Regions from separate parts of the Nonomuraea bangladeshensis genome, predicted to be linked through region 1. Evidence: riboswitches for the same ligand, from Rfam matches in the RefSeq annotation. Region 1 holds a riboswitch; each other region holds the start of a gene.
The links. Region 1 has a riboswitch for cyclic di-AMP ahead of ABD292_RS35345 (CHAP domain-containing protein). Riboswitches for the same ligand answer to the same signal wherever they lie in the genome.

Region 1 (9,733 bases):
CGGGTACATCGGGCTGGTGACCGGCGCCTGCTTCGCCGAGCTCGGGCACCGGGTGGTGGTCAGGGACATCGATCCCGAGAAGGTGAGGCTGCTGCGGGCCGGCGACGTGCCGATCTACGAGCCGGGGCTCGGCGACCTGATCGCGCGCAACAAGGAGCGGCTGTCGTTCACCCTGGACCTCGCCGAGGCGCTGGATGGCGCCGAGGTCGCGTACGTGTGCGTGGACACCCCGCCCTCGGCCTCCGGCGACGCGGACCTGTCGCGCGTGTGGTCGGTGGTGCGCTCCCTGGAGGGCGCGAAGGACCTGAAAGCGGTCGTGGTGAAGTCGACCGTGCCGGTCGGCACCGGCTCGCGCGTACGCGCCGTGCTCGACGAGAGCGGCCTCGCGCACGTCGGCTACGCCTCCAACCCCGAGTTCACCGCCGAGGGCACCGCCGTCCACGACTTTCTGCACCCCGACCGCGTGGTCGTCGGCGCCTCCGACGAGACGGTCGCGCGGCTCGTCGCCGACCTGCACGCAGGCGTGGACGGGCCGGTCGTGACGATGGACGTGCGCTCGGCCGAGATGGTGAAGCTGGCCTCCAACGCCCTGCTCGCCACCAAGATCAGCTTCATCAACGAGATCGCCACGCTCTGCGAGAAGACCGGCGCGGACGTCACGGAGGTCGCCCAGGCCGTCGGCCTCGACCACCGGCTCGGCCCCCACTTCCTGCGGGCCGGCATCGGCTGGGGCGGCTCCTGCTTCCCCAAGGACTCCGAGGCGCTGCGCCAGCTCGCCAGCAACACCGGCTACCACCTGCAGCTGCTGTCGGCCGTCATCGAGGTCAACAACCTGCAGAAGCGGCGGGCCATCCAGCAGCTCAACGACGCGCTGGGCACGCTGGCCGGGGCGCGGGTGGCGCTGCTCGGGCTGACGTTCAAGCCGGGCACCGACGACATGCGCGAGGCGCCGAGCACCGTGCTCGCCTCCCGGCTGCTCGCCGAAGGGGCCGAGGTGCGCTGCTGGGACCCGATGGCCCGGCCGGGCGCGGCCGAGCCGTGGGCGTCCACGACCCGCCACCCGACGCCGGAGCTGGCCATGGAAGGGGCCGACGCCGCGATCGTGGTCACCGAGTGGCCGCAGCTCCAGGACGTCGACTGGGCGGCGGTCGCCGGGTCGATGCGGCGCCCGGTCCTCTACGACGGGCGCAACCTGCTCGACCCGGCCGCGATGCGGGCGCTCGGGTTCACGTACATGGGGGTCGGCCGGCCGTGACGGCGCCGTCGAACTTCGACGGTTGTCCTACCATGACGTCATGGAAGACGTCTTGGCAGACGAGCGCATCCCGCCGCACCCCGACCCCCGGGAGGTCACGCTCCAACAGGTCCTCGAAGCCCTCGTGGACCCGGTGCGGCGCGGCATCGTCACGCGGCTCCGCGACTCCGCCGCCGCCATCAAGTGCGGCGACTTCGACCTGCCGGTGAGCAAGTCGACGGCCACGCACCACTTCCGCGTCCTGCGCGAGGCCGGCCTCATCCGCCAGCACTACGCGGGCACCGCGCGGCTCAACACCCTGCGCCGCGACGAGCTGGACGCCGTCTTCCCCGGCCTGCTCGACGCCATCATGGACGCGGAACGCGCCCGGGTCTGACGCGCCGGCGCGCTCAGCAGGCGGCCGCGCGGGACTCCAGCAGGGCGCGCTCGCGGCCGTTGCGGGTCAGCGCCGCCGCCCGCTCGAACTCGGCCCGCGCCTCCTCGCGGCGGCCCAGCTTGAACAGCAGGTCGCCGCGGACGCTCGGCAGCAGGTGATAGCCCTTCAGCGCGGGCTCGCCGGCGATCTGGTCGAGCAGGCCGAGACCCACCTCAGGGCCGTACGCCATCGACAGCGCCACCGCCCGGTTCAGCTCGACCACGGGGGAGCGCAGCAGCTTGGCCAGCTCCTCGTAGAGCGCGGCGATGCGTGCCCAGTCGGTGTCGCCGGCGACGACGGCGCGGGCGTGGCAGGCGGCGATGGCGGCCTGCAGCGCGTACGGGCCGGGAGCGCCGCCGGCCAGGCTCTCGGCCCGGCGCAGCGCCTCCAGGCCGCGGCCGACGAGCAGGCGGTCCCAGCGGGTGCGGTCCTGCTCCAGCAGCAGGACCGGCTCGCCGGACGGGCCCACGCGGGCCGCCGAGCGGGACGCGTGCAGCTCCATGAGCGCCACCAGGCCGTGCACCTCGGGCTCGCCCGGCATCAGCCCGGCCAGGACGCGGCCGAGACGCAGGGCGTCCTCGCACAGCGCGGGCCGCAGCCAGTCGTCGCCCGCCGTGGCCGAGTAGCCCTCGTTGAAGATCAGGTAGATGACCTCCAGGACGGCCGCGAGCCGCCCGGCCAGCTCGCCGCCCCCGGGCACCTCGAACGGCACGCCCTTGTCGGCCAGGGCGCGCTTGGCGCGGACGATGCGCTGCGCCACCGTCGGCTCGGGGACCAGGAACGCGCGGGCGATCTCCTCGGTGGTCAGGCCGCCGAGCACGCGCAGGGTCAGCGCCACCCGCGACTCCATCGACAGCGCCGGATGGCAGGCCGTGAACACCAGGCGCAGCAGGTCGTCCTCGATCTCGTCCGGCTCGGGCCGCTCCTCGCCCGCGCCGCTCTCCAGCCGGCGGCCGAGCTCGGCGAGGTTGTGGCGCAGCCGTTCGTTCCTGCGGATCAGGTCGATCGCGCGGCGCCTGGCGACCGTCATGAGCCAGGCGCCCGGGTTGTCCGGCACCCCGGACCCGGGCCACTGCTCAAGCGCGGCGACCAGCGCGTCCTGCGCCAGCTCCTCGGCCAAGCCGACGTCGCGGACGAGCCCGGCGAGCCCGGCGATGAGCCGGGCGGCCTCGATCCGCCACACCGCCTCCACCGTGCGGTGCGGATCGGCACCGGCGCCGCGGTGCGCGCCGGTGCCCCCGCCAGCGTCCGCGCCAAGGTCCGCGCCAGCGTCCGCGCCAAGGTCCGCGCCGGGGTCCGCGCCAAGGTCCGCGCCGTGGTCCGCGCCAAGGTCCGCGCCGGGGTCCGTCGTCATCCGCCCATCCCACCAGCGCCCCCGCCGCCCTCGCAACCCGCGGCGGGGCGCGCGCGGGGTCAGGCGTCGGGGACGTCGCCGCGCAGGCGTACGTGCAGGGCCCGCTCGCGCTCCTCCTCCGGCAGCGACTCGTCGAGCACGTCGGAGGCGTCGAAGACGCGCCACACGTCGAGCCCGACGCCGTCGTGGCCGGGCGGCACCGGCACCCGCAGCGCCCACTCGATCGCCTCCTCCCGCGACTTCACCTGGATCAGCCAGAACCCGGCGATGAGCTCCTTGGACTCGGCGAACGGCCCGTCGATCACGCTCGCCCGCCCCCCGCTGTAGGCGATCTGCGCCCCCTTGGAGCTGGGCAGCAGCCCTTCGGCGGCCAGCAGCACCCCGGCCTTGGCCAGCGCCTCGTTGTAGGCGTGCATGGCGTCCACGAGCTCCTGAGGAGGCAGCTCCCCGGCCTCGGTCGCGGCGTTGCCCTTGCCCACGATCATGAACTTCACGGTCTGCTCCTCTTTCACGCGTACGGTCCGTCGCCGGTGCGTCGAACGGCGGGAGGCCGGATCGACAGGCGGCCACCGATTGTCGTACACCCGGAGGCCATCCGCTCAGTCGATCTGCATGACGACGGCCTTCGGCTCGGTGAAGAACTCGCGGCTGAACGTGCCGCCCTCGCGCCCCACGCCCGAGTCGCCCGCCCCGCCGAACGGCGCCCGCAGGTCGCGGATGAAGAAGCAGTTGACCCAGACCGTGCCCGCCCGCAGCCGGGCCGAGACGCGGTGCGCCCGCGACAGGCTCTCGGTGAACAGCATGGCGTTGAGCCCGTAGCGGGTGCCGTTCATAAGCGCCACGACCTCGTCCTCGGTGTCGAACGGCGTCACCGTCACCACCGGGCCGAAGATCTCCTCCCGCTGGTGGCGGGCGGTGGCGGGCAGGCCGGTGACGATCGTCGGCCGGACGAACCAGCCGTCGCCGAGCCCGCCCGCGTGCACGGTGCCGCCCTCGGCGGCGACGGTCTCGACGTAGCCGCGCACCTTGCGGTAGTGCGTCTCGGAGGCCAGCGGCCCGAGCTCGGTGTCCTCCAGCTTGGGGTCGCCGAGCCGCATCGCCCCGGCGGCGGCGGTGAAGCGGGCCAGGAACTCCTCGAACACCGGGCGCTGCACGTACAGGCGGGAGCCGGCCAGGCAGACCTGCCCGGCGTTGGTGAAGATCGCGCGCAGCGACCAGCTCACCGCGTTGTCCAGGTCGGCGTCGGCGAAGACGGCGTTGCCGCCCTTGCCGCCGAGCTCCAGGCTGACCGGGACGAGGTTGCGGGCGGCGGCGGCCGAGATGACGCGGCCGGTCGCCGACTCGCCGGTGAACGTGATACGGTCCACGCCGGGATGCTCGGTGAGCGCCTGGCCGGCCGAGTCCGGGCCGTACCCGTGCACGACGTTGAGCACGCCGGGCGGCAGGCCCGCCTCCAGCGCGAGCCGCGCGAGGATGGTCGCCGAGGCGGGCGTGTCCTCGGCGGGCTTGAGCACGACCGTGTTGCCCCAGGCCAGCGCGGGCGCGATCTTCCAGGTCTCCAGCATGAGCGGGAAGTTCCACGGCGCGACGGCGGCGGCCACGCCGACCGGCTCGTAGCGGGTGTAGGCGTGGTGGCCGGAGTCCATCGGCAGGGCCTCGGCCGGGGTGAGGCGGGCGTGGTCGGCGAAGAAGCGGAAGTTGTCGGCGGCGCGGGGCACGTCGTTGCCGCGGCTCTGGCTGATCGGCTTGCCCATGTCGCGGGTGTCGGCCAGGCCGAGCCGGTCGGCGTGGGCCAGGATGAGGTCCGCCAGGCGGTGCAGCAGCCGCCCGCGCTCGGCGCGGCCCATGCGCGGCCAGGGCCCCTCGTCGAAGGCGCGCCGCGCCGCCGCGACGGCCAGGTCCACCTCGGCGGGGCCGCCGAGCGCGACCTCGGCCCACGGCTCGCGGGTGTAGGGATCGACGCTGGCGAAGGTCTCGCCGCCCGCCGAGACGACCTCGGCGCCGTCGATCACGTGCCCGAAGAACTCCACGTCAACCGCCCTTGCTGATCTCGTCGCGTTCGGCGAGCGTCTGGTCGCCGGCCGCCCAGTGCGTACGCGGCACCTCCCTGACGATCACCCTGATGCTCTGGGCCGGCGAGCCGATCGCCCGCTCCACGGCGGCGTGCAGCTCGTGGATGAGCGCCCGGATCGCGGCCGGATCACGCCCTTCGGACAGGGACACCTCGACCAGCGGCATGTCAGCCCTCGCTTCCCGTGACGGGCCGCCCCGGCAGGGGACGGCGGATCTGCGGCTGGGTGTGGACGCGCCGCGTGGGGCCCTGCCACATGTCGATCGAGCCCGGCTCGGCGGGGTCGAAGTAGCGGGGGCGCCAGGCGTCCTCGTCGGTGATGAGGCGCACGCCCCACGAGTACTCGTACGTGATGCCCTCGGGGCCCTTGAAGTAGACGAACACGGCCGTGGACTGGGGGTGGCGGCCGGGGCCCATCTCGATCTCGACGCCGTTCGCCTCCAGGAAGTGCCAGTTGCGCATGACGTCGTCGAGCGAGTCCACCTGGAAGTTGATGTGGCAGAGCCCCGGCCGGCTGCCCTGGAAGACGGCGAGCTTGTGGTGGACCTGGTCGATGCGCATGAGGCAGGCCCAGTCGCCGATCCAGTCGGAGACGCGGGCGTTGAACAGGCCGTTCCAGAAGCGGTACGCCTCGCGCACGTCGGGCGCGTCCAGGCACAGGTGGCCGAACTCGGTGATGCCGGCCTCGCGGCCGTGCCGTACGGGGGCGGTGAGCGTCACCTGGTCGATGACGAGGTCGACCCGGTTGCCGAAGGGGTCGTCGAAGGAGAGGAAGTCGCGGACCCGGCGCGAGCGGGCCTCCTCGGCGCCGCCCCGCGCGACGGCCACGCCCGCCTTCTCCAGCTCGGTCTCGGCGGCGGCCAGCGCGTCCTCGTCGCGGACGGTGAAGCCGGAGCTGATGACGCCGGACTCGCCCTCGACCAGGGCGAGGCAGTGGTGGCGCTGGTCGGCGCGCAGGTAGGCGACGCCGTTCTCCTGGGCGGTGAGCTCCATGCCGACGACGTCGACCGCGAAGCGCACGGCGGTGTCCAGGTCGGCGGCGCCGGAGCGGACGTAGGCGATGTCCGTCAATTCGATCATGACGACTCCCGGAGGTGGGACCAGATGCGGGCGAGGAGTTCGGGCGCGGCGGACCGCCACGCCCGCTGTTCGGCGGGGGTGAGGGGGACGGGGGTTCCGGCCGCGGCGGCGGTGGCGTTCATGCGGGCGCTGGCCTCCAGCACCCACATAAGGGCGACGGCCTCGCCGGCGCTCGCGCCGGCGGTGACCGCGCCGTTGCCCCGCATGACCAGGGCGGGGGAGTCGCCGAGCCGGTCGGCGAGCGCCCGGCCGCGGGCCCGGTCGCGGACGAGCACGGCGTCGTCGAGCACGGGCACCTCGGGCCCGAGGAAGGCGCCCTGCCCGTGGAGTGGCCGGATGGGCACCCCGGCGGCGGCGAGCGCGGTGGCGGCAGGCGGCTGTGCCCGGCAGATCGCGCCGGTGCCGGGGCGGGCGCGGGCGATCTCGACGTGGATCCACGCCTCGCGCGGCGCTCCGCCGGGCAGTTCGGCGGCGTCGAGGGGGAGCTCGGCGTACGGGGACGCGGCCGTGAGGGTGCCGAGGGGCACGGGTGGAGTCATGAGCAGCCGGTCGGCGCCGGTCCGGACCGAGACGTGCCCGAACGCGGTCACCAGCCCCGCCGCCGCCAGCGCCCGCCCGGCCAGGGCCAGCTCGGTCCGTAAGTGCTCTTCCGGTAAGGGTCCGGCTTCAGCCGTGCGCACCGCCGCCCGCCTCCTCGCGAGATCGTTCCCGAAGACAGGGAGGACAATACATGTATCTCCATACCTGTTCTAGAGGAACGGATCATGCTCTCCCTATGCTGGAGGGCATGTCGCTTCAGCACGCGCTGCTCGGCGTCCTGGAGGCGCGCCCCATGAACGGGTACGAGCTGACCCGCTTCTTCGAGGCCGCCCCGCGCTGGGTGTGGTCGGCGCCGCAGAGCCAGATCTATCCCACGCTGCGCCAGATGGAGCAGGCCGGCCTCATCGAGGGCCAGAAGGAGATCCGGGGCACCAGGCTGAGCAGGACCGTCTACTCCATCACCGGACGCGGCCTGGCGGAGCTGCGCGCCTGGCTCGGCACCTCCCACACCCCGCCGCCGGCGCGGGACGCTTTCTTCCTGCAGGCGCTGTTCTTCGACATGATCGAGCCGGACCGGGCCGCATCGGTGCTCAAGGCGTTCATCGCCGAGCAGGAGCAGCTCGCCGCCGAGTGGCGGGCGCACAGGGAGGCGCTGCTGGCCAAGGACACGCCCCTGCTCAAGGAGCGGCTGAAGAACCGCCCGGCGGCCGAGCACGACCGCATCGCCGCGCTGAAGGCGCACGTCTTCGCGGGGCAGATCGCGGTCGCGACGGCCCGCGCCGAGTGGGCCCGCGAGAGCCTGCGGCTGCTGGAGGAGCCCACGCCCTGACGCGGGCGGGGCCGCACACGCGACGAGCGCGCGTCCCCGGGCGATGGGGCCGCGCGCTCGTACGTGGGTGAGGTCAGGAGGCGTACTCGGGGTAGCCGTAGCCGACGACCTGCCACTTCGGCCGGACGCGCTCCTCCACCTTGCCGTTGCCGGTGTTGCCCTCGATGGTGGAGATGGTGCCGTCCTGGTTGTCCTTCTCGACGAACCCGACGTGGTTGATGGCGTCGAGGTCCTTGCTGCCGCTCCAGGAGAAGAAGACCACCGCGCCGGGCTTGGCGACGGTGCCGAAGCGGTCGTTGTTCTTGAACCACCTGGCGTGGGCGACGGTCCAGGCGTCCCAGCCGATCTGCGGGCGGGCGCCGGTCTTCTCGCCGACCCAGGAGACGAACATCGCGCACCAGGGGGCGTTGAGGTAGCCGGCGGGGGTGCCGCCGTCGCGGGCGATGGTCTCGGCGGCCCGCTTCGAGTCGGCGTACCAGCGCTGGTACGGGGTGCCGCCGCCGGCGGCGTTCTCGCTGGTGCCCACCTGGGAGCGGGCCATGGACAGCACCTGGTCGGCGGTGACCTGGATCTTGTTCTCGTCGGCGCGGGAGCGCTGGGCGGCGTGGTCGACCGGGTTCTTGGTGCTCTTGACAGTGCTCTTGACGGTGCTGCTGTGCTGTCCTGCGGCCGAGGCGGTCTCGGCGTTCGCGGCCTGCGGGCCGAGCGCGGCGGCGGCCACGGCCGTGCCGAGGACGGCGTAAGCGATCTTCATCTTTCGGGCAGCGGTGAAGCCGTGCTTGGCCATCGAGGGGGTTACTCCTTGCTTCCATGCCGCTTACCGGGTTAGCTGACGGGTTCGGACGTGGAAGCTGCCCTACGGCACGTGGTGCCGATTCACCCCAAAGGACGTGGGTCCCCGGTTCCGCGCGTGGCGGATTCAGCGGTCACAGGACGATCCTGTGATGTTCTTTCACTTGCGATGGTCAGACATACTCCGACAAAACGGACGTATGCCCTGAGACGCCCCATAAGGTAATACACATGGCAAGGAGATGACAAATCCCTAAAGGGCTGGTCAGGACAGTTGTTGCCGGGCGTCGGCCAGCAGCCCCATCATGGCAAGGGATTCGTCAAGCGGCATGATCGCCGATTCGGTCCGTCCCTCGGCCACCGCGGCACGCACCTCGCGCACCTCACCCGCGTAGCCGTTGTCGGCCGGATCGAGCAGATGCTCCTCGGGCTCCATGCCGGGCGCGGACAGCACGATCCGCTCCGGCGCCCAGAACGCCGCCGGGATGTCCGCCCGCATGCCCGTGCCGACCACGTGGGCGGAGTTGGGGTAGTGCGCGAGCAACGAGGTCGCCACCACGGCGTGCCGCCCCCCGGAGTACGTCAGCAGCCCCGCCGCCTCGGCGTCCACGCCGTTGGGCGCGAGCGCCCCGGTGACGCGCAGGCTCTCGGGCATGCCGAGCAGCAGCTGCGCCAGCCCGAACGGGTAGATGCCGAGGTCGAGCAGCGCGCCGCCGCCCAGCTCGGGAGCCCACAGCCGGTGCGCCTCGTCATAGGGATGGGCGAAGCCGAAGGACGCCTGCACCGAGCGGATCTCCCCGAAGCGCTCGTCGGTGGCGATCATGCGGATCAGCGGGTTGAACCGCATCCACATGGCCTCCATGAGGAAGACGCCCGCCTCGCGCGCCAGGCGCACCATCGTCTCGGCGTCGGCCACGCTGGCCGCGAGCGGCTTCTCGCACAGCACGGCCTTGCCGTTCGCGATGGCGGCCGCGGCCACCGGGAGGTGCTGGGCGTGGGGCGTGGCGACGTAGATCGCGTCCACGGCCGGGTCGGCGCACAGCTGCTCGTAGGAGCCGTACGCCGACTCCGCGCCGAGCGTCGCGGCCAGCGCCCGCGCCCGGCCGAGGTCGCGGGAGCCGACGGCGGCCACCCGCATGCCCGGCTCGGCCGCGATGGCCGTCCCCACGGTCTGGGCGATGCCGCCGGTCGCCGCTATGCCCCACGCAAAATCTCGCACAAGGCGAGATCGTAGAGGGTTCAGGTGGCGTTGAAGGTGTCGGGGTCGGGCCCGAGGCGCTTGCCCTGGTTGAGGGCTCCGATGGCGGCCATGTCCTCGGTGTCGAGGATGAAGCCGAACACGTCGATGTTCTCCTTGATGCGCGCCGGGGTGACCGACTTCGGGATCACCACGTTGC
Region 2 (9,733 bases), on a different contig from region 1:
GCGACCCCGGTCAGCACGGTGAGCACCTGGGCCGGGACGTCCACGGTCAGGTTCTGGAGGTTGTTGCGGGTGGCGCCGGTCACCGTGATGACGCCCTTGGGCGGGCGCGGCGCGGTGTTGAGCGGCGTACGGGCCGCGAGGGCCGCCGAGGTGGCGGTGCCGGCCGACCGGAGCCCGTCGAAGGAGCCCTGGAACACCAGCCGCCCGCCGCCGGCGCCCGCGTCCGGGCCGATCTCGACGATCTCGTCGGCGATCGCCATGACGGCGGGGTCATGCTCGACGACCAGGACGGTGTTGCCCTTGTCGCGCAGCCGCTGCAGCAGGGCGGTCATGGAGGCGATGTCGTGCGGGTGCAGCCCGACGGTGGGCTCGTCGAAGACGTACAGCATCTCGACCAGGCTGCTGCCCAGGTGCTTGACGGTCTTGACGCGCTGCGACTCCCCGCCGGACAGCGTGGGGGTGGCGCGGCCGAGGTGCAGGTAGCCGAGCCCGATGGTGATCATGGCGCGCAGCTTGTCGCCGAGCGCCGCCACGACCGGCGCGACGGCGGGGTCGCTCACCTCTTCCACCAGGGCGGCGAGCTCGGTGATCTCCATGCGGGCCATCTCGCCGATCGTGCGGCCGAGGACGGTCGCGGTGCGGGCGGCCTCGTTGAGGCGGTCGCCGTGGCAGTCGGGGCAGGTCTGCGACCGGGTGAAGCGCTCGATGGTCTCCCGCTTGCGGTCGGACAGGTCGTCGGAGGTGTGCAGGTAGATGCGTTCGAAGCGCTCGACCACGCCCTCGTAGTCCTTCGGCGGCCGGACGCCGAGCCGGGCGGCGTGCTCGCCGCCGTACAGCAGCGCCGCGCGCTCGTCGGGCGTCCAGTCGCGCAGCGGGGTGGCGGGGTCGAAGGCGCCGATGTCGGCGTACTGGCTGTACCAGTAGCCGCCGTTGCCGAACCCCGGCAGCAGGATCGCCCCGTCGGCGAGCGACTTGTCCAGGTCCAGGAACCGTTCGACGGCGCTCACGACGATCTCGCCGAGCCCGGAGCAGGACGGGCACATCCCGGCGGGGTCGTTGAAGGAGAACCGGTTGGACTCGCCCACGTACGGCGTGCCGGCCCGGGAGAACAGCAGCCGCAGGTACGTCCAGGCGTCGGTGATCGTGCCGACCGTGGAACGGGCGTTCCCGCCGATCCGACGCTGGTCGATCAGCACGACGGGGGAGAGCCCGGCGATCTCGTCGGTCTCGGGACGGGTCCACCGGGGCAGCCGGTTGCGGGTGAACGGCGGGAACGTCTCGTTGAGCTGGTGCCCCGCCTCGGCGGCGATCGTGTCGAACACCAGCGACGACTTGCCCGACCCCGACACCCCGGCGAACACGGTCAGCCGGCCGCGCTGGAGGTCCACGTCCAGGTTCTTGAGGTTGTTGGTCCGGGCGCCCCGGATGCGGATGAACTTCGGCATGCGTACGACGCTACGAACAGATGTGGCCACTTCCTGGCCGCGTCCCGGGAGAGACTGGAGGCATGGCGGACGTCACCCAGCGCATCCTCGCCCTGCTCGCCACGTTGCAGACCGGCCGGGCGTTCACCGCCGACGAGCTCGTGGCCCGGCTCGGGGTCAGCCCTCGCACCCTGCGCCGCGACGTCGACCGCCTGCGCGCCTACGGTTACCCGGTGCGGACGCGCCCCGGCCCCGGCGGCCACTACCGGCTGGTGGCGGGCAGCGCGCTGCCGCCGCTGGTGCTCGACGACGACGAGGCGATCGCCACCCTCCTCGGCCTCGCCACCCTCGCCGCGACCGGCCGCGCCGCCGAGGGCAGCGTGGACGAGGCCGCCACCCGCGCCTACGGCAAGGTCGACCAGTTCCTGCCGAAGCGGCTGCGGCACCGGGCCGCCCAGCTCAGGGCGAGCCTGGAGACCAGCACCGCGCGGGCCCCGAGCGTCAGCGCCGACGTCCTGGCCGAGCTGGCCGAGGCGATCCAGCGCCGGCTCGTCGTCACCTTCGACTACACCGGCAGGGACGGCGCGGTAACCTCCCGGCGGGCCGAGCCCTACCGGCACGTGCACCACAACCTGCGCTGGTACCTGCTGGCCCGCGACACCGCCAAGGACGACTGGCGGGTCTTCCGCCTCGACCGCGTCACCGGCCTGCGCACCTCGACCAGCACGTACGAGCCCCGCCCCCTGCCCGCCGAGACCGCGCTCGACTACCTGCGCCAGGGGCTCGGCAAGGACCGCGAGCGGGTCGTCCTCACCGTCGAGGCGTCATTGGCCGACGTCGCCGACGCGTTCGCCTACGAGGACGCCGACCTGGAGGCCCTGGGGGAGCGGCGGACCAGGGCCGTGCTGGCGCTCGACACCTGGCAGTGGCTGCTGCTCCGCCTCGCCTTCCTGGACGTCCCCTTCACCGTCGAGGAGCCGGAGCGTTTCCGCGCCGCCCTCCGGTCGTTCGGGGCGCGCCTAAGCGGCGGGGGCGGTCCGGCGCAGCCGGTCGCGTAGCCGGGCGAGCACCGGCGGGCCGCCCGCGAGGCACCACAGCGCGATGACCGGGTCGCAGACGGCGCAGCCGAAGGAGGAGTCGCCGGCGAAGGCGAGGATGGGGCTGGCGTTCAGGTGGTGGAGGACGTCCCAGGCCGTGTGGAGCAGCCAGCCGGCGCCGATCCACGTCCAGCTGTCGAGGCCGCGGAAGGCGACGTAGGTCATGACGACCGGCAGGACGAACTCGGCGTACCCGAGCCCGCCGCCGCTCAGGTACGCGGCGCCCGCGCCGGCGACCAGCACGGCGTTGGCCCGGCGGCGGTGCGGGTCGGGGATCAGGGAGAGCAGGCAGACGCAGACGATCCCGATGAGGATCGGCATGAGGACGGACATGAGGTTGGACACGGGGGAACGCTAGGGCCGGCCCGCCGCCCGGCCCCAGTGGCTGGAACGCCAATTTCCCACGGGTTCCCGCCACCGCCTACGGTGTCCCGCATGCACACGGTGGCGGTTCTGGCGCTGGACCAGGTGGTGGCGGCCGACCTGGCGACGCCGGTCGAGGTGTTCGGGCGGGTCCGGGTGGACGGGCGGCGGGCGTACCGCGTGCTGGTCTGCGCGGTGACGCCGCAGGTCGCGAGTGACGCCTTCACCATCGTCGCCCCGCACGGCCTGGAGGCGCTGCGCGAGGCGGACACGATCGTCGTGCCCGGCTGCTCCGAGGGGGCCGCCCCGCCCGACCCGGCCGCGCTGGAGGCGTTGCGCGCCGCGGCCGCGGGCGGCGTCAGGATCGCCTCCATCTGCGTGGGGGCGTTCACCCTGGCCGCCGCCGGGCTGCTCGACGGGCTCAGCGCCACCACGCACTGGGCCGCGGCGGAGCGGCTGGCGGAGGCGTACCCGCTGGTGGACGTGCGGCCGGACGTCCTCTACGTGGACAACGGCCAGATCCTCACCTCCGCGGGCGCCGCCGCGGGGCTCGACCTGTGCCTGCACCTGATCCGGCGCGACCTCGGCTCGGCGGTCGCCGCCGACGCGGCCCGCCTGGCGGTGACGCCGCTGGAACGCGAGGGCGGGCAGGCGCAGTTCGTCACGCACGCCCGGCCGCCGGCGCCGCGCGGCTCACTGCTGGAGCCGGTGCTGTCCTGGATCGAGGACAACCTCGCCGGCGAGCTGACGCCGGCCGGCATGGCCGCGCGGGCCGGGATGAGCGAGCGCACCTTCGGCCGCCGCTTCCGCGAGCAGACCGGAACCACGCCGCTGCAGTGGCTGCTGCGCGCCCGGGTGCGGCGGGCCCAGCTCCTGCTGGAGACCACGGACCACGGCGTCGAGCGGGTCGCGGCGCAGGCCGGGTTCACCTCGGCGACGGCGTTCCGCGATCGGTTCAAGCGGGTCGTCGGCGTCACCCCGCAGTCCTACCGCGCCTCCTTCCGCACGCGCGGTCCCGCGGTCTGACCGGCTCATGCGGCTCTCGCGGCCACCTTGTCCAGGAAGGCGTACAGGTTCGTCCGGGTGCGGGCGAGCTTGTCCTCCAGGGTGAGGGACTCGTCGATGACGCCGCCGCCCGCGGCCTCCTTCGTGCCGCGCAGGTAGAGGGAGCAGGCGAGGTCGGCGCACATGTACTGGCCGACGGAGTTGCCCTGGCGGCCCGCCTCGCCGGTGCGGCGGGCGCTCATGAGCGCGACGCCGCCGTTGGTGTGCGTGGTCAGGCAGAGCGAGCACATGCTGCGCGCGGTGAAGCCGCGGGCCGCGCCCGAGGTCACGCGGAGCGCCACCCCGACGAGGGCGCCGTCGCGCTCGGCCACCAGGTACGCGCGTTCCGGCGCGCCCGGATCCCGCCAGCCCAGGAAGTCGAGGTCGTCCCAGGGCTGGTCGGGCAGGTCCTTCGGCACGCCGGCGCGCTTGGCCTCACCCTTCGAGCAGTTGATGAGGGACGCGCGGATCTCGCGCTCGGTGAGAGGTCTCATGAGCGGCGAGGCTAGTTTCCTTAATGCTATTATGCAAATGCTTAAAGGCTTTAAGTGATGGAGGGCGCGTGGCACGAGCGGGACTGACCGCGGAACGCCTGACCCGGGCGGCGGCGGAGCTGGCCGACGAGCTCGGCTTCCACAACCTGACGGTCTCGGCGCTCGCCCGCCGGTTCGGCGTCAAGCCCGCCGCGCTCTACTCCCACGTCAGGGACGCCCAGGAGCTCCGGGTGCGGGTGGCGGTCCTCGCCCTCGCCGAGCTCGCCGAGCGGGCCGCCGCCGCCCTCGCCGGCCGCGCCGGCAAGGACGCGCTGGTGGCCTTCGCCGACGCCTACCGCGGCTACGCCAAGGAGCACCCCGGCCGGTACGCCGCCGGGCAGATCGAGCTCGACGACGAGACCGCCTACGCCAGCGCCGCCCGCCGGCACGCCGAGATGACCCGGGCCATCCTGCGCGGCTACGACCTGCCCGAGCCCGCCCAGACCGACGCCGTGCGCATGCTGCACAGCACCTTCCACGGTTTCGTCAGCCTGGAGACGCAGGGCGGCTTCGCCCGCACCCCGCGCGAGGTGGACGTGTCCTGGGCGCGGACTCTCGACGCCCTCGACGCGGTGCTCAGGAACTGGCCTCCGGAGGAGTGAGCGGGTCAGGCGGCGTAGTTCGGGTAGCCGTAGCCGACGACCTGGGAGGTCGGGCGGACCCGCTCCTCGACCTTGCCGTTGCCGGTGTTGCCCTCGATCGTGGAGATCGTGCCGTCGCCGTTGTCCTTGACGACGAAACCGACGTGGTTGATGGCGCTCAGGCTCTTGCTGCCGCTCCAGGAGAAGAACACCACGGCGCCGGGCTTGGCCTCGGTGCCCCAGCGGTCGTTGGCGGCGAACCACTTGGCGTGGGCGACGGTGTAGGCGTCCCAGCCGACCTGGGTGCGGGCGCCGGTCTGCTCGCCGACCCAGGAGACGAACATCGAGCACCAGGGGGCGTTCAGGTAGGCGTTCCTGTTGCCGCCGTCGCGCTGGACGGTCTCGCCGGCGCGGGCCGAGTCGGCGTACCACTGCTGGAACTTGGTGCCGCCGCCGTCGGCGTTCTCGGACGTGCCGACCTGGGCGCGGGCGAGGTCGAGGACCTGCTGGGCGGTGACGTTGACGCGCGCGTCGCGGTTGCTGACGCCCTGCTGGGCGGCGGCGGCGGCGGCCGCGGGCTGCGCGGGGGCGCTGTCGGCGGCCGCGGTCACGGCGGCGGTGGCGCCCAGGGCGGAGACGGCGAGGGCGCCGCTCAGCGCCAGCTTGGCGGCGTTCAGCTTCGGGGCACGGATGAAACGGCTGATGGCCATGAGGGGTTTGCTCCTTTGCGCTTCCATGCCGCTTACCGGGTTAGCTGACGGGTTCGGGCGTGCGGAAGCTGCCCTACGGCACATGGACGTGCCGATTCACCCCGGTCGAGAACGGGTCCCCGGTTCCGCCAGTGGCGGATTCAGCGGCCGCGGGCATCGGACGCCCGCGGTGGGAGTGGGATCGAACATGGCGTCCGCGAGGCGGACGCGGGCGAGCGCGGCCCGGTGGTCACTCGCTCTGAGGCTGAGGTCGCGGCCACGCTCACTGGACCGTACAACACCCCCCTGACCTGCGTAATTCCCCGGTCACGAAATCCCCATGACGGGCGGCGAAGGTAACGTGCGGGTGTGCTCTCAGCCGCGTCCCAGCCCGAGCGCGGCGGCGGCCTCCTCCAGGGCTTCCAGGTGTCCCTCGACCGGGCCGAGGCCCGCCCCCATCGTGTTGATCGAGAGGTGCGTCGCGCCCGCCTCCCGCCAACGCCCGGCGAGGTCGACCAGCGCCTCGGCGTCGCCCGTCCACCCCGCCCGGCCCTCCATGCCGAGCCCGGACGGGTCGCGGCCGGCCTGCGTGGCGGCCTCCTCGACCATGGCCTTGGCCTGGTCGAGCTCCGGCCCCGGGGACATCTGGGGGAACCAGCCGTCGGCCAGCCGCCCGGCCCGCCGGTAGGCCGGGGGCGACTGCGCGCCGAACCAGACGGGGATCGGCCGCTGCACCGGCAGCGGCGCGAGCCCGGCGGCGCTCACCCGGTGGTGCTCGCCCTCGAAGGTGACCGTCTGCTCGCACCAGAGCCTGCGCATCAGCGCGACCTGCTCCTCGATCCGCTTGCCGCGGGTGCCGAAGTCCGCGCCGAGCGCTTCGTACTCGACGTGGTTCCAGCCCAGCCCCACGCCCATGCGGAAGCGTCCGCCGGTCAGCAGGTCGACCTCGGCGGCCTGCTTGGCGGCCAGCACCGCCTGCCGCTGCGGCAGGATGATGATGCCGGTGACCAGCTCCAGCGACGTCAGCGCGGCCAGGTAGCCGAACATCACCATCGGCTCGTGGAAGGTCGTGTGCACGTCATAGGGGCCGCTCCAGCCCTGGTGCACGGCCGGGTCGGCGCCCACGACGTGGTCGTAGGCGAGCACGTGGCGAAAGCCCAGCTCCTCGACGCGCCGGCCGTAGGCGCGTACGGCGCCCGGGTCCGCGCCGATCTCGGACTGCGGGAAGACGACACCGATCTGCATGTGTGGCTCCTGTCATCGTGATCTTCCCTCCCATCATCGCGGGCCCGCCGCGCCCGGCCCGCGACCGCCGCGCTGCCCGGCGCGCCCGGTTTGGACGTGAGGGCCCCGGGCAGCGGAGCCGGATGCACCTGCCCGCCGCCCGCGGCCCCCTCACCGCCGAGCTCTTCGAACGCCTCGCCGGGCCGCCCGCCGACCTGGACCCGCCGCCGGCGACCCCCGGCCCCTGCGCCACGGCCCTGGCGGACGGCGACCTGCAGCTCGCCCTGTTCGCCTGCTACGAGCTGCACTACCGAGGCTTCGCCGGGGTGGACGACCGCTGGGAGTGGCAGCCGTCGCTCCTGGGCTTCCGGCGCGAGCTCGAACGCCGCCTGGAGGACGCGCTCGCGGACGCCGTGCCACGTCCCGAGCCGGTGCCGCCCCAGCAGGTACGCCGCGCGCTCAAGGAACTGGTCGCCCACGACGAGCAGCAGGGGCCGGGCCTGGCGGCGTACCTCCAGCGCGAGGCCGACCTCGACCGGTTCCGCGAGTTCGTCGTCCACCGCTCGATCTACCACCTGAAGGAGGCCGACCCGCACACCTGGGGCATCCCGCGCCTGCACGGCCGGCCCAAGGCCGCGCTGGTCGAGGTCCAGTCCGACGAGTACGGCGGCGGCAGGGCCGAGCGCATGCACGCCGAGCTGTTCCGCACCACGATGACCGCCCTGGGCCTGGACGCCTCCTACGGCGCCTACCTGGGCCGGGTGCCGGGCGTCACGCTGGCCGTCTCCAACGTCATGTCGCTGTTCGGGCTGCACCGCCGGCTGCGCGGCGCGCTGGCCGGGCACCTCGCCGCCATGGAGATGACCTCGTCGCTGCCCAACCGCCGCTACGCCACGGCCCTGCGCAGGCTCGGCGGGGACGCCGAGGCCACCCGCTTCTACGACGAGCACGTCCAGGCCGACGCCGTGCACGAGCAGATCGCCGCGCACGACCTGTGCACGGGCCTGGCGACGCAGGAGCCGTCGCTGACCGGCGACATCCTGTACGGCGCGGCGTGCGCCCTGGCCGTCGAGCGGCTGTGGGCGGAGCACGTGCTGGGCCGCTGGGAGCAGGGCGCGACCTCGCTGGAGGACGAGACGGTCGCGGCCTGAGATCTCCTGGTTAACCTACTAAATCAGTAGGTCTTGACGGGTTTAGTACTCCGTGGTGTCCTGAAATCGGCCGACCGCCGGAGAGGGGCACCCCCATGAGCACCCGAGAAGAACCTCCTGAGAGCCGTAGCGCGTTCAACGAGGACTGGGCGGCGACCCTCCTCGGCCTGGCGCTGCTCGTCCTCGTCCTCGCCGGCGTCATCCCGCCCGGCCTGGTGCCGTGATGACCGCCGGGACCGCCGTCACGACCCGCACGTGGCAGTGGAGCGCGCTCGGCGTGCTCGCCGTCCTGCTGCTCGGGGCCGCCACCCGCTTCCTGGAGCAGAACGTCCCGTCCTGGTTCGCCGGCTCGGGCCTGGCCAAGGCCGTCGAGTTCCCCGTGTACGCCATCGTCCTCGGCCTGCTCGGCAACGCGGTGCTCACCGCGGCCGGGCTGCGGGAGCGGCTGTCGGGCGGGTTCCGCACCGAGTTCTTCATCAAGACCGGGCTCGTGCTGCTCGGCGCGTCGATCAACCTCAAGGTGATCGTGACCGCGGCCGGGCCGGCGATCGTGCAGGCCCTGGTGCTGATCAGCACGGTGTTCCTGTTCACCTGGTGGCTGGGCGGCAGGCTGGGGCTGGACGACCGGCTGCGGGCGCTGCTGTCGTCCGCCGTGTCGATCTGCGGAGTCAGCGCCGCCATCGCCGCGGCCGGTGCCGTGCAGGCCAAGCGTGAGCAGCTCGCCTACAGCGCCAGCCTGGTGATCGCCTTCGCGCTGCCGTCGATCTTCGTCCTGCCCGCGCTGGCCACCCTGCTCGGGCTGAGCCCGGAGGTCGCGGGCGCGTGGATCGGCGGCAACATCGACACCACGGCCGCGGTGACCGCCGCGGGCGCGCTCGCCGGTGAGGACGCGCTGGCCATCGCCACCATCGTCAAGGTCACCCAGAACGCGCTCATCGGCGTCGTCGTGGTGGCGCTGACGGCCTGGTTCGCCTTCCGCGTGGAGCGGCGGCCGGACGCGCCCCGGCCCGGCGCGGGGGAGCTGTGGCGGCGCTTCCCGAAGTTCGTGCTCGGCTTCGTGGCCGCCTCCGTGCTGGCCACGTGGTACCTCACCGCGGTCACCGCCGCCCACGGCAAGGAGGTGATCGGGGTGGCGAACGACCTGCGCACCTGGTTCCTCATCCTCGCCTTCGTGAGCATCGGCCTGGAGTTCCGGGTCGCCTCGCTGCGGGAGGCGGGCTGGCGGCCGGTCGTGGTGTTCGCGGCGGCGACCGTGGTCAACGTGGTGGTCGCGCTGGCGCTCGCCCTGGCGCTGTTCTCGGGCTTCGCCGTGTCCTGAAGGCGGTGAAGCCGCAGCTTGCGCGGCACGGGCCGGATCCTCTACCGTATTCCCCACTAAACCAGTCGCTTATAGGGAATAGGGGTTGGGCCGGTGTTCCGTGGCGTCGGGCTCCGGGTCGCGAGCGTGATCCTGCTCGGGGCGATCTGGTGGGCGGTCGCGGCCGCCCACCTCTGGCCGGAGGTGTTCGTGCCGTCGCCCGGCTCGGTGTGGCAGCAGTTCCTGCTCACCTCCTCCACCCACGACGGGCAGCGCGGCTACGGCGGCTACCTGCTCTCGGAGCATCTGCTGACCAGCCTGCGCAGGATC
Region 3 (9,733 bases), on a different contig from region 1:
TGGATCGTCGGATCCACCTTGGCGTGCATGTCCTTGCAGACCGGGCAGTCAAAATCTTCGTAAACGTCCAGGACGGGAGCATCGCCGCCGCGGTCCGCCAGCACCATGGACCCGTCGAGCTGACGGGTCAGCCGCACCTCGGCCGAGCTCTCCCCCGGCTCGGAAAAGGCCAGCACACCGAGCACCGCGATCACCGCGCACGCGACCGCGACCGCCACCAACCGCTTCATCATTCGCCCACTCTCAGCTTGTCGATCGCGCAGACCCTACCGGAACGGAAACAATGTCCGTATGAAGGCAGACCTCCTGACCCCGGCCGTGGCGCGTTACGTGTACGAGCACTCGACCAAGCCCGACCCCCTGCTGGAGCGACTGGCCCAGGAGACCATGGAGGTCACGGGCGACAGCGCGGGGATGCAGATCTCCCCCGACCAGGGCACGTTCCTCACGATGATCACCCAGCTCATGGCCCCCCAGGTGGCCGTGGAGGTGGGCACGTTCACCGGCTACTCGTCGGTCTGCATCGCCCGGGGCCTGCGGGGCGGCCGGCTGCACTGCTTCGACGTGAGCGAGGAGTGGACCTCGATCGCGCGCCGCTACTGGGCGGAGGCCGGGGTGGCCGACCGGGTGACGCTCACCCTGGGCCCGGCGCTGGACACCCTCGCCGCTTTCGACCAGACCGTCGACCTGGCCTTCGTGGACGCCGACAAGGGCAACTACCCCGGCTACTACGAGCTGCTGATCGAGCGCATGCGGCCGGGTGGGCTGCTGATCGCCGACAACACGCTGCGCCGCGGGCACGTGGCCGACCCGTCCCACGACGAGCCGACCACGGTGGAGATCCGCCAGTTCAACGACCTGGTGATCGAGGACCCGCGGGTGAGCGTGCTCATGCTGCCGGTCGCCGACGGCATGACGCTGATCACCAAGCACTGAGACGGGCGCGGGTCCCCGAGGTCAGGCGATCTTGTGGACCCAGCCGTGGGCGTCGGGGCGGGCGCCGTACTGGATGCCGACCAGCTCCTCGCGCACCCGCATGGTCACCGGGCCGGGCGTGCCGTCGGCGACCGTCCAGGCCCGGTCGGCGCCCTTGACCGAGCCGACCGGGGTCACCACGGCGGCCGTGCCGCAGGCGAAGACCTCGGTCAGCTCGCCCGACTCGCACGCCGACTGCCACTCGTCGACCGAGATGAGCCGCTCCTCGGTCTCCAGGCCGAGGTCGCCGGCCAGCTCCAGGATCGACTCGCGGGTGATGCCGGGGAGCAGGGTGCCGGTCAGCGCGGGCGTGACGAGCTTGTTGCCGAAGACGAAGAACAGGTTCATCCCGCCCATCTCCTCGACGTACTCGTGGGACTGGGCGTCCAGCCACACGACCTGGTCGCAGCCGTTCTCGACGGCCTGGCGCTGGGCGACGAAGGCGGCGGCGTAGTTGCCGCCGCACTTGGCGAAGCCGGTGCCGCCGGGGGCGGCCCGGGTGTACTCGGTGGACAGCCACACCGAGACGGGCTTGACGCCGCCGCTGAAGTACGACGCCGCCGGCGAGGCGATGACCATGTACGAGTAGGTCCTGGACGGGTAGTTGACCCCGAGCCCCGCCTGCGTGGCGATCATGAAGGGCCGCAGGTAGAGGCTGTGCCCCTCGGTGGTCGGCACCCACTCCTCGTCGGTGCGGACGAGGAGTTCGAGCGACTCGACGAACGTCTCCTCGGGCAGCTCGGGCATGGCCATGCGGGCGGCCGAGCGGTTGAAGCGGGCGGCGTTGGCGTACGGGCGGAACATCACGATGGAGCCGTTGGCCTGCCGGTACGCCTTCAGGCCCTCGAACAGCTCCTGCGCGTAGTGGAAGACCGCGGTGGCCGGGTCGAGCGAGAGCGGCCCGTACGGCGCCAGCCGGGCGTCGTGCCAGCCGCGCCCCTCGGTGTAGTCGATGATGATCATGTGGTCGGTGAAGGACTGCCCGAATCCGGGGTTCGTCAGTACCTGCTCCCGCTCGGCCGCGGTGCGAGCGTGGTCGGATAGCTGCACGTCGAAGCTGAGCTTCTGAGCGATGGTCATGACGATGGTCCTTCTCTCTGCGATTTCGCGAAAATCTACCGAATCCTGAGGGTCCGTGGACCCGCTACAGCGCGGCAGTGCTGCCCGAAGGCAGCTAGTACTTCCTATTGTCTCGCCATATGGGATGACAAGCTGCCGTTGGGCGATTCGGCCACTTCGGACAGCAAAAAGCGCCTGGCGATCCGGGTGCGGACCGCCAGGCGCGTGGGGAGGCTAGGCGGCCCTAGCCGGATACTCGCGCGGTGATGTCGTCGCCGATCTGCGAGGTGGTGCGGCCGGTCCAGCCGGTCAGCCGCTCGACGATGTCGTCGGCGACCGCCTGCTCGACCTTGGCCGCCTCGGCGCTCAGGCCGAGGTGGTCGAGGAGCATGGCGACCGACAGGATGGTGGCGGTCGGGTCGGCCTTGCCCTGGCCCGCGATGTCGGGGGCGCTGCCGTGCACCGGCTCGAACATGCTGGGCGCCGTGCGCTCGGGGTTGATGTTGCCGCTCGCGGCCAGGCCGATGCCGCCCGCGATGGCCGCGCCGAGGTCGGTGATGATGTCGCCGAACAGGTTGTCGGTGACGACGACGTCGAAGCGCCCCGGCTGGGTCACGAAGAACATCGACGCCGCGTCGATGTGGCAGTAGTCGGTGCTGACCTCGGGGTATTCCTCGGCCACCCGGTTGACCGTGCGCTGCCACAGGTCGCCGGCGTAGGTGAGGACGTTGGTCTTGTGGACCAGCGTCAGCTTCTTGCGCGGGCGGCTCTGGGCCTTGTCGAAGGCGTAGCGGACGACGCGCTCGACGCCGTGGGCGGTGTTGAGCGACTCCTGGGTGGCGATCTCGTGCGGCGTGCCGCGCCGCATGGCGCCGCCGGTGCCCGCGTAGAGGCCCTCGGTGCCCTCGCGGACCACGATCATGTCGATGTCCTCGGCCGTGGTGTCGGCCAGCGGGGTCTCGACGCCGGGGAAGAGCTTGACCGGGCGCAGGTTGACGTAGTGGTCGAACTCGAAGCGCAGCCGCAGCAGCAGGTCGCGCTCCAGGATGCCCGGCGGCACGCTGGGGTCGCCCACCGCACCGAGCAGGATCGCGTCGTAGCCGCGCAGCTCCTGCAGCACCGAGTCGGGCAGCGTCTCGCCGGTGCGGTGGTATCGCGCCGCGCCCAGGTCGTAGTGCGTGGGCTCGATCTTCGTGCCGACGGCTTCGAGGACCTTGAGCCCTTCGGTGACGACCTCGGTGCCGATGCCATCGCCGGGGATGACGGCCAAGCGGATGTTACGCGACTCCATGCCGGTACCTTACCGGCTCGTCTCGCCTGACGAACACTCGGTCTCATTTTTCGGACTGTTCCAGAAAAGTCCGATTTGTGAAGGTTTGCGATCTTTTGACTGATTCGTTAGCGTCCGTGCCCTGCCTAATCCACGCGGCGGTTCGCGTGGAGCCGGGGACCCACTCTCCCCCAGGGGCGAATCGGCATGCGCCGTAGGGCTGCTTCCAAGCCCGAGCCCGTCAGCTAACCCGGTCGGCCGTATGGAAGGACAGTCCCCTGTCTCGCATCGCCATTCTCGTGGCGGCGGGCGCGACCGGCCTCGCCGTGCTCGCCTCCCCCGCCCAGGCATCCACCCCCGACGAGAACAACCCCGGCCGCGCGCCCAAGGCCGAAACCCTCGACCAGCGCGCACTCACCACCACGCTCACCGGTCCGGAACTCAAGAAGATCCGGGATCGGCAGAGCAGGCCCGCCTGGAAGATCGCACTGAACTTCGCCCTGAAAAAACAGGGCATCCCGTACCTATGGGGCGGGACCGGCAGGGGCGGTTACGACTGCTCGGGCCTCATGCTCCGGGCGTACCAGAAGGCGGGGATCCAGCTGCCCCGCGTCGCCGCCGACCAGTACGCGGCATTCGACAAGAAGGTCTCCTGGAACCACCTCAAGCCCGGCGACCTGGTCTTCTTCAGCAACCTCGGCCACGTCGGGATGATCTCCCGGCCCGGCTACATGGTGCACGCGCCCCGCACCGGCGACGTCATCAAGGAGGAGAAGCTGTCGAGCTGGCGCAGAAGCGTCTTCGTCGGCGGCGTCCGGCCCGACCGCAAGGGCGTGCGGGAGTGGGCGGAGCGGCAGGAGGAGCCGGCACCGCCCATGCCCGTCGCGTCGGTGCTCTGACCGACGTCCCTGATGTGCGAGCCGGGGCCCTACCGGCCGGACTCCTGCGGGGCGCCGCCGTTGTCGCGGCGGTCCAGCGCGGTCTGCAGGGCCTCGGCGGCCTCGTCCTTGTGGTCTTCCGCACGGTTCCAGGCGTACATCTCGTACATGATCGTCAACTCGTTTCGCGAGGAGGCGTTACTGACGGGAGGGACTTACCGGCCGACGCGACGCCGTTCACCGCGGCGAGTCGCCGACCTGCCCTAACAGGCCTCGCCGCGGCAGGTAATGAGTACGAGCACCTGGCGCATGTGCTTCCACGTTAACCGAGGAATCTCGTTGGATGTCCTAGCATCCCGCATGCTGAGACAGCTGAGACGACGAAAAGGCCGCCGCCCGATCCGGGCGGCGGCCTTTCGCGCGAGGCGGGGAGTGTCAGTCCTCCAGGTCCACAGAACGGCCGCTCTCGGCGCCGATCTCGGCCACGATCTGGTCGACGATGTCGGCCGGGATCGCCGAGTCGACGGTCAGCGCGATGAGCGCCTTGCCGCCCTTGACGTCGCGGGCCACCTGCATGGAGGCGATGTTGACGCCGTGCTCGCCGAGCAGGCGGCCGACCACGCCGACGATGCCGGGACGGTCGGCGTAGGTGAAGAACGCGAGGTGCGCCGTCGGCTCGATCTCCATCTCGTAGCCGTTGACCTCGACGATCTTGGTGATCTGGCGGGGACCGGACAGCGTGCCCGACACCGAGACCTGGCGGCCGTCGGCCAGCACGCCACGGACGGTCACCACGTTGCGCCAGTCGGGGCTCTCGGAGCTGGTGATCAGCTCGACGGCGACGCCGCGGTCCTTGGCCAGCAGCGGCGCGTTGACGTAGGTGACCTGCTCCTCGATGACGTCGGCGAAGACGCCCTTGAGCGCGGCCAGCTCGATGACCCGCACGTCCTGGGAGGCGATCTCGCCGCGCACCTCGACGTCGAGCTTGGTGGCGACCTCGCCGGCCAGCGCGGTGAACACCCGGCCCAGCTTCTCGGCCAGCGGCAGGCCCGGCTTGACGTCCTCGGCCACGGCGCCGCCCTGGACGTTGACCGCGTCCGGCACGAACTCGCCCGCGAGCGCCAGCTTCACGCTCCGCGCGACCTGGGTGCCGGCCTTCTCCTGGGCCTCGTGGGTGGAGGCGCCGAGGTGCGGCGTGACGACGACCTGGTCGAGCTCGAACAGCGGGCTGTCGGTGCAGGGCTCCTTGGCGAAGACGTCGAGGCCGGCGCCCGCGACGCGGCCCTCCTTGATCGCGGAGTAGAGCGCGGCCTCGTCCACGATGCCGCCGCGGGCGACGTTGACGATGCGCACGCTCGGCTTGACCTTGTGCAGCGCCTCGTCGCCGATGAGCCCGAGGGTCTCCTTGGTCTTCGGCAGGTGCACGGTGATGAAGTCGGCCTGCTTGAACACCTCGTCGAGGCTCACCAGCTTGACGCCGAGCTGCGCGGCGCGGGCCGGCGGCAGGTAGGGGTCGTAGGCGATGATCTCGACGCCGAACGGCGCCAGCCGCTGCGCCACGAGCTGGCCGATCTTGCCGAATCCGAGGATGCCGACGACCTTCTCGTCCAGCTCGACGCCGGTGTACTTGGACCGCTTCCACTCCCCGTTCTTCAGCGCGGCGTGCGCCTGGGCGGTGTTGCGCGCGCTGGCCAGGATGAGGGCGACGGTCTGCTCGGCGGCGCTGGTGATGTTGGAGGTCGGCGCGTTGACGACCATGACACCGGCCTTGGTGGCCGCCTCGACGTCGACGTTGTCGAGCCCGACGCCCGCGCGGGCGACCACGCGCAGCTTGGGCGCCGCGGCGATGGCCTCGGCGTCGACCTGCGTCGCGGAGCGCACGATGAGGGCGTCCACGTCGGCGAGGGCGGGCAGGAGCTGGGAACGGTCGGCGCCGTCGGTGTGGCGGACCTCGAAATCGGCGCCGAGAACGGCGAGGCCGGCCTCGGACAGCTCCTCAGCGACCAGTACGACGGGCTTGTTCACAGGTGAATCCTTAGGGGCTTCCGGCGAGTCATGAGGGGGACACGTCCATGGATCCCCCGGCGGTCCTACCGAGTCTAACCGGCGCTTGTGAACGCATTCACGAAGGACCCACGATGTGAGACGGACGGGCGGCTACCCGGTAGAGGACAAAGTCACCCACTCCGGGGCCATCTTCGTCTTGATCGGGAGATTTATTCGCCATTAGCCTGATAAGCCGTGGCCGACTACCTATGGTTCGTCATATGAGCATCGGGAATCCTGCGCTTGCCGACGTTCTCGCCCAGCATGGCACGCCCCACCGGCTGCTGGGCGCCCTCGCCGACGGTGGCGTCCTGGTGGCAGTGCGCCCTGACCGTTCGGTCGTCCTCGGGACGACCCAGGCCGGCGACCGCGTGTTGCTCGGCTACACCAGCGCGACCACCTACGCCCGGCACCGTGGCAGCCATTCCCTGTCGGCGTGCGACGCCGACACCATCCTGGACATCCAGCGCGTCACGGGCGTGCGGGAGATCGTGATCGACGCGGCCGGACCAGCCGCCGCGGCCGTGCCCATCGACGATCTCCAGCGCTTCCTCACCACGACGCGGACCGGGCCCACGCCCGTCCTGTCGGGGGCGGCCCCCGCCGCCTACGCGACGGGCGCGATGGCCACCGTGTCGCGGGGTGCCGCGCTGGCCCAGGTCGCCCCGCCGGCTCCGCAGGCGCCATCGTTCCCGTGGGTGCCCGCGCCGAGGCCGCACCTGTCGGGCCCGATGCAGCAGGTGGACCCCGGCTACCGCCGGTGCACCCATCCCATCCTGCCCGCGCTGCGGCAGGCGATCGCGCAGTTGCTCATGGACTTCCCGCTCGTGCACCACGTGTGGATCTCCGAGGCGAGCACCGCCTCCGGGGCCACCGGGATCATGCTGCACGTCAAGGTCCACATGTCGGCCGCCGAGGACGTCGTACGCGACCTGCACCGCCTGGTGCGGGCCCGGCTGCCGCAGTTCGCGGCCAGCGGCGCGCCGATCCTCATGGCCCGGGTGGCCGACGCGCGCAGCGAGCGCCGGATGATCGAGATCGGCGCGCACGTGGTGTGCGCCGACGTACGCGACTGACCTGTGCGCGCCGACGTGCATGACTCACCTGTGTGCGCCGACGCGCACGACTGACCTGCGGCGGCGGGATTATCCTGCCGCCGCCGGCCGAATGGGTCTCCCCAAACAAGCCGTTGCTCGGCTCTAATGTGGGGATGATCACACCGGTCGCGGCCACGGTTCCCCGGGGCGTGCGCCTCGGCTACGGGGTCGGCTCCTTCTGCACGGCCACGGTCAACGCCGTGCCGGGGTTGTTGCTGCTCTACTACATGACCAACTTCCTGGCCGTGCCCGCGTGGCTGGCCGGCGTGGTGGTGACCGCGCCCAAGGTCTGGGACCTGGTCATCAACCCGCTGGTCGGGCGGTGGTCCGATCGGACCGTCTCGCGCTGGGGCCCGCGCCGGCCGTGGCTGCTCGCCGGGGCCTGCACGCTGCCGGTCGCGTTCTTCCTGGTCTTCGCGGGGCCGCCGCTGACGGGGGTGCCCGCCGCCGCCTACGTCGCGGTGTGCTTCCTCGCCACGGCGACGGCGTACGCGCTGTTCGAGGTGCCGTACAAGGCCATGCCCGGCGAGATGACGCACGACTACCACGAGCGCACCTCGCTGCTGCAGTGGCGCATGGTCTTCATCGGCGTGGCCACCGCGATCAGCGGCGTGCTCGCCCCCGCCATCGCCACCGGCGAGGGCGAGCACGGGACGCTGGGCAGCTACCGGGCGATGGCGCTCACCATCGCGGTCATCCTGCTGCTCGCCATGCTCGGCTCCTTCTTCGGCACCGCCCGCGCCCCCATGACCGGCGCTCCGGAGGCCGACCGGGGCGACTGGCGCGAACAGCTCGCCGCGATCAAGGGCAACCGGCCGTTCCTCTGGCTGACCGTGCTGGCCTGCACGCAGATGCTGGCGGTGAGCATGATGCTGGCCGCCGCGCCGTACTTCGCCACGTACACGATCGGCGATCCCAAGGCCACGCAGACGCTCTTCGCCGCGCTCGTGGGGCCGATCCTGCTGACCATGCCGCTGTGGGTGCGCCTCGCCAGGCGGTTCGACAAGCGCGGGGCGATGGTGCTGGCGGCCTCGCTGTTCGCCGCGGGGACTGCAGCGGCCATGGCCACGCCGCTGTTCGGGGCGTTGTGGGCGCACGTGACGATCCTGTTCGTCGGCGTCGGCTACGCCGGGCTGCAGCTGCTGCAGTTCTCCATGCTGGCCGACGTCATCGCCATGGACGCCGCGGAGACCGGCAAGCGGCGCGCGGGCGTGCTCACCGGGCTCTGGACGGCCATCGAGAGCGGGGTCAGCTCGTTCGGCGCGCTGATCTTCGGTGTCGTCCTGTCGATCGGCGGCTTCGTCGAGTCCCAGCCGGACACGCCCGTACGGCAGCCGGACAGCGCCGTGACGGCCGTGCTGATCGGGCAGACCGCCATCCCCGCGCTGATCATCTTCGCGTCGGTGCTGGTGACGCTGAAGTACCGGCTCACGCCACCCGTCGCGCCGCCCGCGGACGCGTGAACCCGAGCGCGGCACCCGATTCGGCGTATTCTGGACACGAACCGAGGTTGAGGCCGATACTCGCTACATGAGCTCGACCCATCCACCCTTCCGCGCCTCCGACGGGGAACGCGACCGTGCGATCGACGAGCTCAAGGTCCGCGCGGTGGAGGGCCGCATCTCCCACGACACCTTCGTCGGCCGCGTCGACCAGGCGCTGCGCGCCCGCAGTCAGCACGAGCTCGACGAGCTGGTGGCCGACCTGCCGAAGCGGCCCACGTTACGGCAGCGGCTGACCGACGCGGTGTCGTCGGTGTCGGAGTTCACCACCAAGCTGCAGTCCGCCTGGCGGCGGCCCCGGCTGCCCCGGCTCGCGCTGCCCGACGACGAGCGGGTGCGTTACGTCGTGGGGCGGGGCTCGGCCTGCGACCTCGTGCTGTCCGACCTGACCGTCTCCCGGGTCCACGCCGAGCTGCGGCGCGACGACAAGGGCCGGTGGGTGCTGGTCGACCTCGGGTCGCTGAACGGCACCCGGCTCAACGGCTGGCGGCTGGTGGGGCCGGCGCGGGTGACGCCGGGCGACGAGGTGTCCTTCGGGGACTGCGGTTTCCTGCTGACGTCCGGCGTGCCGACCGGCCAATAAATACGGAATTTTGCGGATTACAGGCTGTCTGCGCTGATCCATGCTCTCAGGCGATCCCCCAGTCTTCTTTGGAGACCCCATGCGGCGCACCTCAGCCTCCCTCGTCGCGGGCGCGCTCGTCGCGTCCCTCGCGTGGGCGTCCAGCCCGTCCTCACCCGCCGTCGCCCTGGATCCCACGGCCGGCGTGGCCGACCTCACCCAGGACCTCAACCAGATACTCAGCGACTCCCGGCTCACCATCGCCCGCGCGGGCGTCGTGGTGAAGAGCGCCTCCACCGGCGAGGAGCTGTACGCCACCGACGCCGGCAAGCAGCTCATCCCGG

Region 2: another riboswitch for cyclic di-AMP. It lies ahead of ABD292_RS37785 (CHAP domain-containing protein); the one in region 1 lies ahead of ABD292_RS35345 (CHAP domain-containing protein).
Region 3: another riboswitch for cyclic di-AMP. It lies ahead of ABD292_RS08230 (C40 family peptidase); the one in region 1 lies ahead of ABD292_RS35345 (CHAP domain-containing protein).

What each region holds. Positions count from the first base shown of each region.
Region 1 covers NZ_BAAAMV010000011.1:48,337-58,069, reverse strand. Annotated here, with positions in the region: gene ABD292_RS35390 (UDP-glucose dehydrogenase family protein) at 1-1,255, shown strand, start outside; gene ABD292_RS35385 (ArsR/SmtB family transcription factor) at 1,296-1,631, shown strand; gene ABD292_RS35380 (RNA polymerase sigma factor) at 1,645-2,862, opposite strand; gene ABD292_RS35375 (YciI family protein) at 3,084-3,509, opposite strand; gene ABD292_RS35370 (aldehyde dehydrogenase) at 3,624-5,054, opposite strand; gene ABD292_RS35365 (tautomerase family protein) at 5,056-5,262, opposite strand; gene ABD292_RS35360 (VOC family protein) at 5,264-6,175, opposite strand; gene ABD292_RS35355 (class II aldolase/adducin family protein) at 6,172-6,855, opposite strand; gene ABD292_RS35350 (PadR family transcriptional regulator) at 6,963-7,544, shown strand; gene ABD292_RS35345 (CHAP domain-containing protein) at 7,618-8,331, opposite strand; cyclic di-AMP (ydaO/yuaA leader) riboswitch at 8,344-8,479, opposite strand; gene ABD292_RS35340 (Gfo/Idh/MocA family protein) at 8,602-9,555, opposite strand; gene ABD292_RS35335 (aldo/keto reductase) at 9,576-9,733, opposite strand, start outside.
Region 2 covers NZ_BAAAMV010000012.1:106,498-116,230, reverse strand. Annotated here, with positions in the region: gene ABD292_RS37815 (ATP-binding cassette domain-containing protein) at 1-1,445, opposite strand, end outside; gene ABD292_RS37810 (helix-turn-helix transcriptional regulator) at 1,508-2,482, shown strand; gene ABD292_RS37805 (DUF6010 family protein) at 2,444-2,866, opposite strand; gene ABD292_RS37800 (GlxA family transcriptional regulator) at 2,957-3,910, shown strand; gene ABD292_RS37795 (FBP domain-containing protein) at 3,916-4,422, opposite strand; gene ABD292_RS37790 (TetR/AcrR family transcriptional regulator) at 4,491-5,063, shown strand; gene ABD292_RS37785 (CHAP domain-containing protein) at 5,069-5,752, opposite strand; cyclic di-AMP (ydaO/yuaA leader) riboswitch at 5,767-5,908, opposite strand; gene ABD292_RS37780 (LLM class F420-dependent oxidoreductase) at 6,107-6,976, opposite strand; gene ABD292_RS37775 (iron-containing redox enzyme family protein) at 6,994-8,106, shown strand; gene ABD292_RS37770 (hypothetical protein) at 8,202-8,330, shown strand; gene ABD292_RS37765 (YeiH family protein) at 8,330-9,424, shown strand; gene ABD292_RS37760 (ABC transporter permease) at 9,518-9,733, shown strand, end outside.
Region 3 covers NZ_BAAAMV010000003.1:7,481-17,213, reverse strand. Annotated here, with positions in the region: gene ABD292_RS08250 (DsbA family protein) at 1-233, opposite strand, end outside; gene ABD292_RS08245 (O-methyltransferase) at 292-936, shown strand; gene ABD292_RS08240 (branched-chain amino acid aminotransferase) at 958-2,055, opposite strand; gene ABD292_RS08235 (3-isopropylmalate dehydrogenase) at 2,279-3,325, opposite strand; cyclic di-AMP (ydaO/yuaA leader) riboswitch at 3,438-3,579, shown strand; gene ABD292_RS08230 (C40 family peptidase) at 3,604-4,203, shown strand; gene serA (phosphoglycerate dehydrogenase) at 4,618-6,207, opposite strand; gene ABD292_RS08220 (hypothetical protein) at 6,450-7,304, shown strand; gene ABD292_RS08215 (MFS transporter) at 7,439-8,788, shown strand; gene ABD292_RS08210 (FHA domain-containing protein) at 8,856-9,410, shown strand; gene dacB (D-alanyl-D-alanine carboxypeptidase/D-alanyl-D-alanine endopeptidase) at 9,490-9,733, shown strand, end outside.